Regions from separate parts of the Inmirania thermothiophila genome, predicted to be linked through region 4. Evidence: predicted binding sites of a transcription regulator. Region 4 holds the regulator's gene; each other region holds the start of a gene.
What was found. The regulator sigma-54, encoded in region 4, starts transcription at its own class of promoters, with help from an activator protein. The targets are predictions, from matches to a motif close to TGGCANGNTNCNTGCTT.
Positions count from the first base shown of each region.

Region 1: EDC57_RS10820 (PEP-CTERM sorting domain-containing protein) is a predicted target of sigma-54. The motif match lies at 1,087-1,103, and genes of this name have one in related genera.
Region 2: EDC57_RS11555 (PEP-CTERM sorting domain-containing protein) is a predicted target of sigma-54. The motif match lies at 1,504-1,520, and genes of this name have one in related genera.
Region 3: EDC57_RS05210 (ammonium transporter) is a predicted target of sigma-54. The motif match lies at 1,366-1,382, and genes of this name have one in related genera.

Region 1 covers NZ_RJVI01000003.1:32,386-35,184, forward strand. Annotated here, with positions in the region: gene EDC57_RS10815 (FAD-dependent oxidoreductase) at 1-1,003, shown strand, start outside; gene EDC57_RS10820 (PEP-CTERM sorting domain-containing protein) at 1,149-1,307, shown strand; gene EDC57_RS10825 (polysaccharide deacetylase family protein) at 1,343-2,395, shown strand; gene EDC57_RS10830 (glucosaminidase domain-containing protein) at 2,361-2,799, opposite strand, start outside.
Region 2 covers NZ_RJVI01000003.1:177,208-180,006, forward strand. Annotated here, with positions in the region: gene EDC57_RS11550 (LamG domain-containing protein) at 1-591, opposite strand, end outside; gene EDC57_RS11555 (PEP-CTERM sorting domain-containing protein) at 626-1,465, opposite strand; gene EDC57_RS11560 (VanZ family protein) at 1,755-2,102, opposite strand; gene galE (UDP-glucose 4-epimerase GalE) at 2,099-2,799, opposite strand, start outside.
Region 3 covers NZ_RJVI01000001.1:1,054,917-1,057,715, reverse strand. Annotated here, with positions in the region: gene EDC57_RS05210 (ammonium transporter) at 100-1,323, opposite strand; gene EDC57_RS05205 (glycosyltransferase) at 1,490-2,482, opposite strand; gene phoB (phosphate regulon transcriptional regulator PhoB) at 2,545-2,799, shown strand, end outside.
Region 4 covers NZ_RJVI01000003.1:285,773-288,571, reverse strand. Annotated here, with positions in the region: gene lptA (lipopolysaccharide transport periplasmic protein LptA) at 1-24, shown strand, start outside; gene lptB (LPS export ABC transporter ATP-binding protein) at 21-746, shown strand; gene EDC57_RS12095 (RNA polymerase factor sigma-54) at 818-2,254, shown strand; gene hpf (ribosome hibernation-promoting factor, HPF/YfiA family) at 2,297-2,626, shown strand; gene ptsN (PTS IIA-like nitrogen regulatory protein PtsN) at 2,644-2,799, shown strand, end outside.

The DNA of each region.
Region 1 (2,799 bases), 250 kb from region 4:
GCGGCCCGCGTGCAACTACTGCGCGCAGTGCAACCGGGGCTGCCCGCGCCGCGACAAGGGCAGCGCCGACGTGACCTTCGCCCGGCGCGCCGCGGCCACGGGGCGCTGCCGCATCGTCACCGGGGCGACGGTGCTGCGCGTGCTGCCGGACCGCCGCGACCGCGTGCACGGGGTGGAGTACGCGGACGAGGCGGGCGGCCGGCACCGGGTGCGGGCGGGGGCGGTGGTGCTGGCGGCGGGGGCCGTGTTCACGCCGCGCCTGCTCCTCGTCTCCGGGCTCGGCAACGAGAGCGGCGAGGTGGGCCGCAACTTCATGGAGACCCTGTCCTGGACCTCGGCCGGGCTCCATCCGCGCCCCTTGCAGGCCCACCGCGGGCTGCCCCGGGAGGTGATCTGCTGGGACCGCAGCGCCCCGGACCCCGCCGCCCGGGTGCCGGGCGGGTTCCGCCTCGGCCCTGCCACCGCGGAGGCCGGCTACGCGGGGCCGGCGGGCCATGCCGTGCACCTCGTCGCCGGCATCGGCCGCGGCCACAAGCGCGCCATGCGCGAACGCTTCGGCCATGCCCTCGCGGTGGGCGCCATCGGCGAGTGCCTGCCCAACCCCGGCAGCTTCGTCGACCTCGACCCCGAGGTGCGCGACGCCCACGGCCTGCCGGTGGCGCGCATCCACAGCCGGCTCGATGCCGATGCCCTGGCGCGTCTTGCCGAGATGGCGGCGACGGTGCGCGCGGTCCTCGCCGCCGCGGGCGTCGAGGCGGTGGCCGCCGAGTTCGGCAGCCTCGATCTCTTCCAGAGCACCCACGTCTTCGGCACCTGCCGGATGGGGCGGGATCCGCGGACCTCGGTGGTGGACGACCAGGGGCGGAGTCACCGCTGGCGCAATCTCTGGATCGCCGACGCCAGCGTCTTCCCCTCCTCCGGCGGCGGCGAGGCCCCTTCCCTCACGGTGGAGGCGCTGGCCATCCGCACCGCCGACGCGATCCTCGCCGCGGCCCGCGGGTGACGGTGTCGGATTTTTTGACAACCGGCGCGCCGCGGCCTCCGCGGAGGCGTGCAACCCGTTGAAGGAGCCGGCGTTCCCTGTGCGGGCGCGGATCTTGCACGGGCACGGTGCCGGGCTCGGCCGGCGCCGTGAGGAGGAGATCGTCATGAAGGCACTGCTGTCGCTGCTGGCCGCGCTGGCGCCCTGGACCGTCTGGGCCGGCGCGGCCGGAGGGCCCACCGGGACCATCCCCGAGCCCTCCACCATCGCCCTGCTCGCGGCCGGGGCGGTCGGGGTCGCCCTCGCCGCCCGCAGGCGCCGCTGAGGCTGCTATCATGGGCCCCGCCTCATGCGGGGTCCATGATGCAAGCCGCCCGCCGCGCCCTCCTCGCGCTGCTGCTCATCGTCTCGCCCGGCGCCGTCGCCGACGGCGTGATCCTCCTCTACCACCGCTTCGGCGAGGACCGCTTCCCCGCCACCAGCATCGGGCTCGGGGCCTTCGAGGCCCAGCTCGAGCACCTGGCCGAGGGCGGATACCGCGTCGTGCCCCTCGCGGAGATCGCCGACGCCGTGCGCACCGGCCGCCCCGTCCCCGACCGCACGGTGGCGATCACCGTGGACGACGCCTACCGCTCGGTCTTCGATGCCGCCTGGCCGCGGCTGCGCGCCCGCGGCTGGCCCTTCACCGTCTTCGTCGCCACCGATCCCGTGGACCGCGGCCTGCCGGGCTTCATGACCTGGGGGCAGATGCGGGAGATGGCCGCCGCCGGCGTCGCCTTCGCCAACCACGGCCGCAGCCATGACAGCCTGCTGCGCCGCCCCGGCGAGGACGAGGCCGCCTGGCGGGCCCGGGTGCGGGCCGAGCTCCTGGGGGCCCAGGCCCGGCTGGAGGCCGAGCTGGGGGTGCGCGAGCGCCTCTTCGCCTACCCTTACGGCGAGTTCGACGCCGCCCTGGCGGGGCTCGTGCGCGGGCTCGGCTTTGTCGCCTTCGGCCAGCACTCGGGGCCGGTGGGGCGCTGGAGCGATCCCCGCGCCCTGCCCCGGTTTCCGGTGGGATCCGCGGGGGTGGGCGGGGACGAGTTCCGCCTCAAGGTGGCGGCACGGGCGCTGCCGGTGGCGCGGGCCGAGCCCTGGGATCCGCGGGTGCCGCAGGGCAGCAATCCGCCGCGGCTGCGGCTCGTCCTCGCGCCCGTGGCGGGGCCGGATCCGGCGCGTCTGGCCTGCTACGCCGGCGGGCAGGGGGCGATCCCGGTGCGCCACCTCGGCGGGCGCGCCTTCGAGGTCGTGGCCCGCGCGCCCCTGCCGCCGGGGCGCGCCCGCTACACCTGCACCGCCCCCGGCGCCGACGGGCGCTGGTACTGGTACAGCCACCCGTGGATCATCCCGCCAGCTCCGTCCGGTCCGCCAGGGTGAGGCGGTTGGCGCGGATCAGGCGCTGCACCTCGCGCACGTAGTCGGCGCCGCGGGCGGAGTAGCGGCGCAGCCCGTAGGCCAGCACCACCGGGTCCAGCGGCTCGCCCTGGGCGCGCATGAAGGCGCGCAGGCGGCGGAAGAGGCCGTAGGCGTGGCCGACGTTGAGGTTGTGCAGATAGGCGCGCACGGCGCTGCGCAGGTCCGGGTAGACGCGCACGCGGTGGCGCGCGTCGGCCGCGGCCTCGCGCGGGCGCAGGCCGCGCGCCTGCGTCCAGGTCCAGATGCCGAAGAGGTTGTTGGCCTCGCGCGCGAAGCGCGAGGCGCCCCACCCGCTCTCGATGGCGGCCTGGGCGAGGGCGAGGGCCGGCGGGACGACGTCGACGCGGCGCAGCAGCTCCTCGCGC
Region 2 (2,799 bases), 110 kb from region 4:
AAACTCCGGCACCACGGCGAGGGGGTTGGACGCCACCAGCATGCCGTCGACATAGAGGCGTGCCCCGTCCGCCGGGTCGCCCACGGCGGCGATGTGATACCAGCGCCCCGCCTCCAGGGGGTCCGGCGTGCTCACGCGTGCAGGTGAGCCGCCGACGCCGCCGTAGTCGAAGGAGAGGGTCCGTGCGGTGCCCGTGCCCCACGTGAAGAGGGTGTAGCCGTGGTGGTCGTTGTAGCTCAGGATGCGCGGATTCCAGGAGCCCCCCACCTCGAACCGGATCCACACCGAGAGGGTCAGCGGGCCCGTGATCTGCAGCGCGGACGGGCTGCCGAGATCGATGTAGCCCCCGGCGTCGAAGGCGAGCGCCGCCCAGGGGGTGCCGTCGTGGCCCGCGGTGGCGGTGACGCTGCCGTGGATGGTGCCGTCGAGCCCGTTGCCGCTCGCGTCCGCGGCGTCGCCGTCGAGGGGATACCAGGCGACGGGGACGGCGGCGGGGATGGCGTGGGTGGCGCCGCTCGCGGCCAGCGCGAGGGCCGCGGCGAGGAGGCGCAGACGGCGGCGGTGCCGGGCGAGGTGGGCAGGTCTCGTCATCTTCCCTCTCCTGTTCCTGGGATGGCGGCCGGTATCAACCGGCGGCGGCGCGCCGTCGCGCCGCGATGACGGCAAGCCCCGGCACAAGCAGCGCCAGGCTCGCGGGCTCCGGCACCGAGGCGGTGGCGGGGCGGCTCAGGTCATCGATGCGCAGGTTGTCGAGCGCCCAGGGCTCGTCGTAGTAGTTGAGCCCGCACCAGAAGACCGTGCACTGGTCGCCCGCCGCGGGCGTGGTCTGCCCGAGGAACTCCAGCACGAGGTCACCGCCGCCGTGGGTGAAGTCGAAGAGCATGGAATAGCGGTAGTTGGCGACCCGCGCCCCGGCCGGCGAGCCGGCGAAGGGGGTGATGTCGAGGACGTTGAAGCCGCTGTTGCCCGTCGCGGGCGTGTTGTCCACCGTGTTGCGGGCGAGCGGGGTGAGGGGCGAATAGCCCTGGTGCTGGTTGCTGCCCGGGTTGTTGGAGAAGGTGGCGTCGACGAAGGGCGTGCCGTTGACGCTGAAGCGGAAGAAGTCCGGCTGGCAGCAGCCGCCATGGCCGTCCCAGCTCAGGATCAGGAACAGGTCGAAGGAGACCTCGTAGTGGCCGGGCGCGAGCCCCGGGAGGGTGAAGGTCACGGGCCCGGTGGCGCCCCAGGACAGGCCGGCGACGCTCCCGGACTTGGTGGGGAAGACGCCGAGGACGGTCTCGCCGTTGTTGTCCGTGGTGCGGGTGGTGTGGCTCCACCCGCTCATGTCGGGCGCACCCTCGAAGTCGTTGACGTAGACCGGTGCCGCCTGGGCCGTGGCGGCGAGCAGCGCGCCGGCGACGGCGCAGCCGGCGGCGAGGGCGCGGACGAGGGCCGGGACTTCCCGGAACCGTTGGATGGTCGACATGGCGAATGCTCCCTGATCGTGGGCCATGCCGTCCCGGCAAGCAAGCATCATGCCATCAAAAACGTGATCTTTTGCATCAATACATTAGGCTGTTGACAAGACCCTATCGCCCGTCAGGTGTAAAAAAATCTGACACCGGCGGCGGGTGGGGTCCGGGTGTGCGCCGCCGTGCGCCTTGCGACGGGTCCGGTGGCGCGCCGGCCGGGCTCGCGCTGGTCGCAGGGGCGGTCGGCGGGGACCGGGGCGGGCGTCCGCCGGGGGGGGGCGGCGCCGTGGGTGTCGGAATTCTTTACAGGCCCCGGCGACGCCGCAGGGCCAGCGCCGCGGCGAGGGCGCCAACGGCGTCGAGGACGGCGTCGAGGAGGGAGGCCGAGCGGCCCGGGACCGCCGCCTGGTGCAGCTCGTCGAGCCCGCCCCAGGCGGCGGCGAGGGCGGCGGCGATCCAGGCCGCGGCCGGGCGCGGGGTGAGCGCCCGCCACCACAGCCAGGCGAGGGCGGCGTAGAGGGGCGGGTGGAGCAGGTTCTGCAGGCCCGGCGCGACGGCGCCCACGACCGGGGTGTCGGGCGTGCCCGGCACCGACGACAGGGCGAGGATCGCCGCCATCAGCGCGAGCGGCGGCCAGAGCCTTGCGTTCACCGCGCCCCCTGCGCGAGCCGGCGCTCCCAGGCGAGGGCGCTGGCGACGATGGTGTCGAGGTCGTCGTGGCGCGGCCGCCAGTCGAGGACTTCCCGGATGCGCTCGGCGCGGGCGATCAGCATGGGGGGGTCGCCGGGGCGGCGCGGGGCCTCGCGCACGGGCAGCGGGGCGCCGTGGGCGCGCTCCACCGCGGCGATGACCTCGCGCACGCTGTAGCCGCGCCCGTAGCCGCAGTTGAGGGTGAGCGAGGCGCCGCCGGCGCGGAGGTGGTCCAGCGCCCGCAAGTGGGCGTCGGCGAGGTCGGTGACGTGGATGTAGTCGCGCACGCCGGTGCCGTCGGGCGTGGGGTAGTCGGTGCCGAAGACGGCGAGCTCCGGCCGTCGGCCCAGGGCCACCTCGCAGGCGACCTTGATGAGCAGCGTCGCCTCCGGGGTGGACTGGCCGATGCGCCCCGCGGGGTCGCAGCCGGCGACGTTGAAGTAGCGCAGCGTCACGTGCCGCAGCGCCCCGGTGGCGGCGAGGTCGCGCAGCATCCACTCGCTCATGAGCTTGGAGCTGCCGTAGGGGTTGATGGGGGCGGTGGGGGTGTCCTCGTCGGCGATGCCGCCCTCGGGGACGCCGTAGACCGCGGCGGTGGAGGAGAAGACGAAGTGGCGCACCCCCTGGGCGGCGCAGGCCTCGAGCAGGCTGCGCGTGG
Region 3 (2,799 bases), on a different contig from region 4:
GCCGCTGGAGGGGAACGGCAAGGAACTGATCATTCCTGATAGATTCGACTGGAAATTCCGGTGGATCACCGCGGCCGGCGGGCGCCCGCGGCAGCGGGGTCAGCCTTCGCCGAGGCTGCGGCCGAGTCCGGTGTCCAGCTCGGGTGTCGCGCTGATGCGGTGGATGGCGAGATCGGCCCCGGCGAACTCCTCTTCCTCGCCAAGGCGGATGCCCACGGCGGCCTTGAGCAGCCCGTAGACCACGAAGCCGCCGGCAAAGCCGATCGCGACCCCGGCCGCGGTACCCGCCGCCTGCGCCGCCAGGCTCACCCCGCCGAGGCCGCCCAGGGCCTCGGCCCCGAAGAGCCCGGCGGCGATGCCGCCCCAGGCGCCGCAGAGCCCGTGCAGCGGCCACACGCCGAGGACGTCGTCGATGCGCCACCGGTTCTGCGCCAGGGTGAAGGTCCAGACGAAGAGCCCGCCGGCCACCGCACCGGTCACGAAGGCCCCGGCCGGGTGCATGAGATCGGAGCCCGCGCACACCGCCACCAGCCCGGCCAGCGGGCCGTTGTAGAGGAAGCCCGGATCGTTGCGGCCGGCCAGCAGCGCGGCCAGCGTCCCCCCGACCATGGCCATGAGGCTGTTGAGGGCCACGAGCCCCGAGACCGCCTCCAGGCGCTGGGCCGACATCACGTTGAAGCCGAACCAGCCCACGATCAGCACCCAGGCGCCGAGGGCGAGGAAGGGGATGCTCGACGGAGGGTGGGCGGCGACGCGCCCGTCGCGGCCGTAGCGGCCGCGGCGCGCCCCCAGGTGCAGGACCGCGGCGAGCCCGATCCAGCCGCCCACCGCGTGCACCACCACGGAGCCTGCGAAGTCGTGGAACGGAGCCCCGAAGGTGGCCTCCAGCCAGGCCTGCAGGCCGAGGTTGCCGTTCCAGACCACACCCTCGAAGAACGGATAGACCAGGGCCACGAGGAGGAAGGTGGCGGCAAGCTGGGGGTAGAAGCGGGCGCGCTCGGCGATGCCGCCGGAGACGATGGCCGGGATCGCCGCGGCGAAGGTGAAGAGGAAGAAGAAGCGCACCAGCTCGTAGCCGTGGTCCGCGCTCAGGGCCGCCGCGCCGCGCCAGAAGCCGACACCGTAGGCGATACCGTAGCCGACGAGGAAATAGGCCACCGCCGAGACGCAGAGGTCGGCCAGGATCTTCGTCAGGGCATTGACCTGGTTCTTGGCGCGCACCGTCCCGAGCTCGAGGAAGGCGAACCCGGCGTGCATGGCGAGCACCATGACGGCACCGATGAGGATGAACAGCACGTCCCCCGCGACGGGCCCCTTGGGCATGGCACGATCCCCCTGTCTCCGGAAACCGAACGGAGACCGCAATTGCAAACATCGGGCCAGCTCGGGCGGTGCCGGCGGTCCCCGATCCCAAGGGCCTGGGCACCGCCCATGGGCACCGCGACGGTGCAGACGGGGCCGGCGTGCACCGGGATGGTGCAGCCGCGTCTCAGGCCGCGAACCAGAGATCGCGTCCCTCGCGCCGCCCGAGCCCGGGGAGTGCGGCGCGGATGGTCTCGCGCGCCCCCGCCGCGCCCACCGCCACCACCACCGGGAGGTTCGCGCGGGCCAGCGCCGAGACCGGGCGGATCGGGCGCCCGCGACGGGTGCGCCCGATCTTGCGCGGGTCGATGTCGACGAAGGCGGCCACCGCGACCCCCTCGGCGGCGAGGGCGTCGGCGAGCCGCGCCCCCGTGGGGCCCGCACCCCAGATCACGCAGCGCCCGGCGGCGAGCACGGTGCGCGCGAGGAAGTGCGCCCGTGCCGCGCGGAAGGCGGCGGGGCTGCAGCGCGGATCGCACCGCGACAACCGCCCGGGGCGATCGCGCCAGGCGAGCAGCACCCCCTCGGGCTTGCCCATGGGTACGCCGGCCGCCCACGCCCGCAGCCACAGGTCGTAGTCCTCGGGCCAGGGGACCTCGCGGTAGCCGCCGAGACGCTCGAGCACCGCGCGCCGGATCACCGCGGTGGGATGGGGGATCGGGCTCTCGACGAAGATCTCGCGCGCGATGGCGGCGGGGCTGCGCAGGCCGTTGAGCCAGTCCCGGTAGCGGCGGAAGCCCCCGCCGGGGGGGCCGGCGTCGGTGACGATCTCCACCTGCGCGCCGCAGATGCCCGCCTCCGGGCAGGCCTCGAGCCAGGCGAGCTGGCGCGCGAGCCGCTCGGGATGGGCGAGGTCGTCGGCGTCCATGCGCGCCACCAGCGGCGCCCGCGCAAGGGCGATCCCGGTGTTGAGCGCGGCGACGATGCCGCGCCCCGCCGCCGGCACCACGCGCAGGCGGGCGTCGCGCGGCAGGCGCCCGGGCGCGCCGTCGCGGCTGCCGTCGTCCACCACGATGAGCTCGAGCTCGCCCAGGGTCTGGGCGAGGATGCTCTCCACCGCGGCGGCCAGGGCCGCCCCGCCGTCGCGCACCGGCATCACCACCGAGACTCTCGGCCGCATGGGCGCCCGTTGTACCATGTCCGCCACCGGCGGCGGGCCCGGCACCGCCGAGGGACGTCTCCATGAGCGCGACCATCCTCATCGTCGAGGACGAGCGGGCCATCCGCGAGATGCTGGAGGGTGCCCTGCGGCGGGCGGGGTTCGCGGTGCGCACGGCCCCCGACGCGGTGCAGGCGCGCCGCCTCATCGGGCGCGAGCCGCCCGATCTCGTGCTGCTGGACTGGATGCTGCCCGGGATCAGCGGGCTCGAGCTTCTGCGCCGCCTGCGCCGGGAGGAGGCGACGCGGGAGCTGCCGGTGATCCTGGTCACCGCGCGC
Region 4 (2,799 bases):
GGCGCGACCGGCGACGGGCGATGAGCGGGCTCGAGGCCGAAGGACTCGTCAAGCGCTACCGCGGGCGCAAGGTGGTGGACGGGGTCTCGCTGCGGGTCGGCCCCGGCGAGGCGGTGGGCCTGCTCGGGCCCAACGGCGCCGGCAAGACCACCAGCTTCTACATGATCGTGGGGCTGGTGGCCGCGGATGCCGGGCGCATCCTCCTGGACGGCGAGGACATCACCCGCCGCCCGATGCACCTGCGCGCCCGCGCCGGCCTCGGCTACCTCCCCCAGGAGCCCTCGGTCTTCCGCCGCCTCACGGTGGCGGAGAACATCCTCGCCGTCCTCGAGACGCGCCGCGACCTCGACCCCCCGGCGCGGCGCTCGCGCCTGGAGGCCCTCCTCGAGGAGCTGCACATCGGCCACCTGCGCGCACAGCCGGCGCTGTCGCTCTCGGGGGGCGAGCGGCGGCGGGTCGAGATCGCCCGCGCCCTCGCCGCCGAGCCCCGCTTCATGCTCCTCGACGAGCCCTTCGCCGGAGTCGATCCGATCTCGGTCCTGGACATCCAGCGCATCATCGCCCACCTGTGCCGGCGCGGCATCGGCGTCCTCGTCACCGACCACAACGTGCGCGAGACCCTCGGCATCTGCGGCCGCGCCTACATCGTCAACGCCGGCCGCGTCATCGCCGCCGGCACCCCCGAGGAGATCCTCGCCGACGAGCAGGTCCGGCGGGTCTATCTCGGCGAGGGCTTCCGCCTCTGATCCCTGCAGCGGCAACGGGGCTCGGGTAGAATGACGGCCAAGATGAGCACCGCGGCCGCCAGCGCCAGCCCATGAAACAGACCCTGCAGCTCCGCCTCGGGCAGCACCTGACCATGACGCCGCAGCTGCAGCAGGCGATCCGCCTGCTGCAGCTCTCGACCCTGGAGCTGCAGGCCGAGATCCAGCAGGCGCTGGAGTCCAACGTGATGCTGGAGCTCGAGGAGGAGGGCGAGCAGGAGACCGAGGCGGAGGTCGCCGCCGAGGCCGCGGCGGAGGAGGCCGGCGAGCGCGAGCTCGGCGGCGACGGCGGCGAGATCCCGGACGAGCTCCCCGTCGACAGCTCCTGGGAGGACGTCTACGACGGCGCCGTCCTCTACGGCGGCGGCGGCGGCGACGAGGACGAACGGGGCCTCGAGCCCGTGAGCCACGACGGCGAGTCCCTGCGCGACCACCTCACCTGGCAGCTCGAGCTCACCCCCTTCAGCGAGCGCGACCGCCTCCTCGCCACCCTCATCATCGACGCCATCGACGAGGACGGCTACCTCGGCGCCGGGCTCGAGGAGATCGTCGCCGCGGCGGGGCCGGAGGTCACCGTCGAGGAGGCCGAGGCGGTGCTCCACCGCATCCAGCACTTCGACCCGCCGGGGGTGGGGGCTCGCAGCCTCGCCGAGTGCCTGCGCATCCAGCTCCTCGAGCTGCCGGAGGAGACACCCTGGCGCGCCCAGGCCCTGCGCCTCGTGGACGGCCACCTCGAGACCCTCGCCGCCGGCCGCCACGCCGAGCTCGCCGAGGCCCTCGGCGTCGATCTCGAGGCGCTGCGGGAGGTGGTGGCCCTGGTGCGCTCGCTCAATCCGCGCCCCGGCAGCAGCCTCCCCGGGCCGCCGCCCGAGTACATCATCCCCGACGTCATCGTGCGCAAGGAGGAAGGGGTCTGGCGGGTCGAGCTCAACCCCGAAGCGACGCCGCGCGTCCGCATCAACCCCCGCTACGCCGCCCTGGTGGGCCGGGGCGGCGCCGACGGCACCTGCCTGCGCAGCCACCTGCAGGAGGCGCGCTGGCTGATCAAGAGCCTGCGCAGCCGCAACGAGACCCTGCTCAAGGTGGCCACCTGCATCGTCGAGCGCCAGCGCGGCTTCCTCGAGCACGGCGAGATCGCCATGAAGCCGCTGATCCTGCGCGACGTGGCCGAGGCCGTCGGGATCCACGAGTCCACCGTCTCCCGCGTCACCACCCGCAAGTACATGCACACCCCGCGCGGGATCTTCGAGTTCAAGTACTTCTTCTCGAGCCAGATCGCCACCGACGACGGCGGCGCCGCCTCGGCGACGGCGATCCGCGCCCTCATCCGCAAGCTGGTGGAGGCGGAGAACCCGGCCCGACCGCTGAGCGACGCCATGATCGCCCGCCTGCTGGGCGAGCAGGGGATCCGCGTCGCCCGCCGCACCGTGGCCAAGTACCGGGAGGCCATGGCCATCCCATCGTCGAGCGAGCGCAGGCGGCTCGTCTGAGCCCCTGCCGGGACCCAGGACCCGAGCCAAGAGGAGCCGAGCATGCAGATCAACGTCACCGGCCACCACGTGGAGGTCACCGAGGCGCTGCGCAACTACGTGCTGGAGAAGTTCGAGCGCCTCGAGCGCCACTTCGACCACGTCACCAACGTGCACGTGATCCTCAGCGTGGAGAAGACGCGGCAGAAGGCGGAGGCCACCGTCCACGTCTCCGGGGCGCAGCTCTTCGCCGAGGCGGTGGAGGAGGATCTCTACGCCGCCATCGACGTCCTCGCCGACCGCCTCGACCGGCAGATCCTCAAGCACAAGGAGAAGCTCAACGGCCGCGGCCGCGGCGGCGAGCACAAGCGCGAGGGCGCGGCGCAGGCCTGAGGGCGGAAGGAGGCAACGTGCGCATCGCCGACCTGCTGAGCCCGGACCGGGTCGCCTGGGGGGTCGAGGCGGCAAGCAAGAAGCGGGCCCTCGAGACCCTGAGCCACCTCCTCGCCGACGCCGGCGGGGAGCTCGACCCGGTGCGCATCTTCGAGACGCTGCTCGGGCGCGAG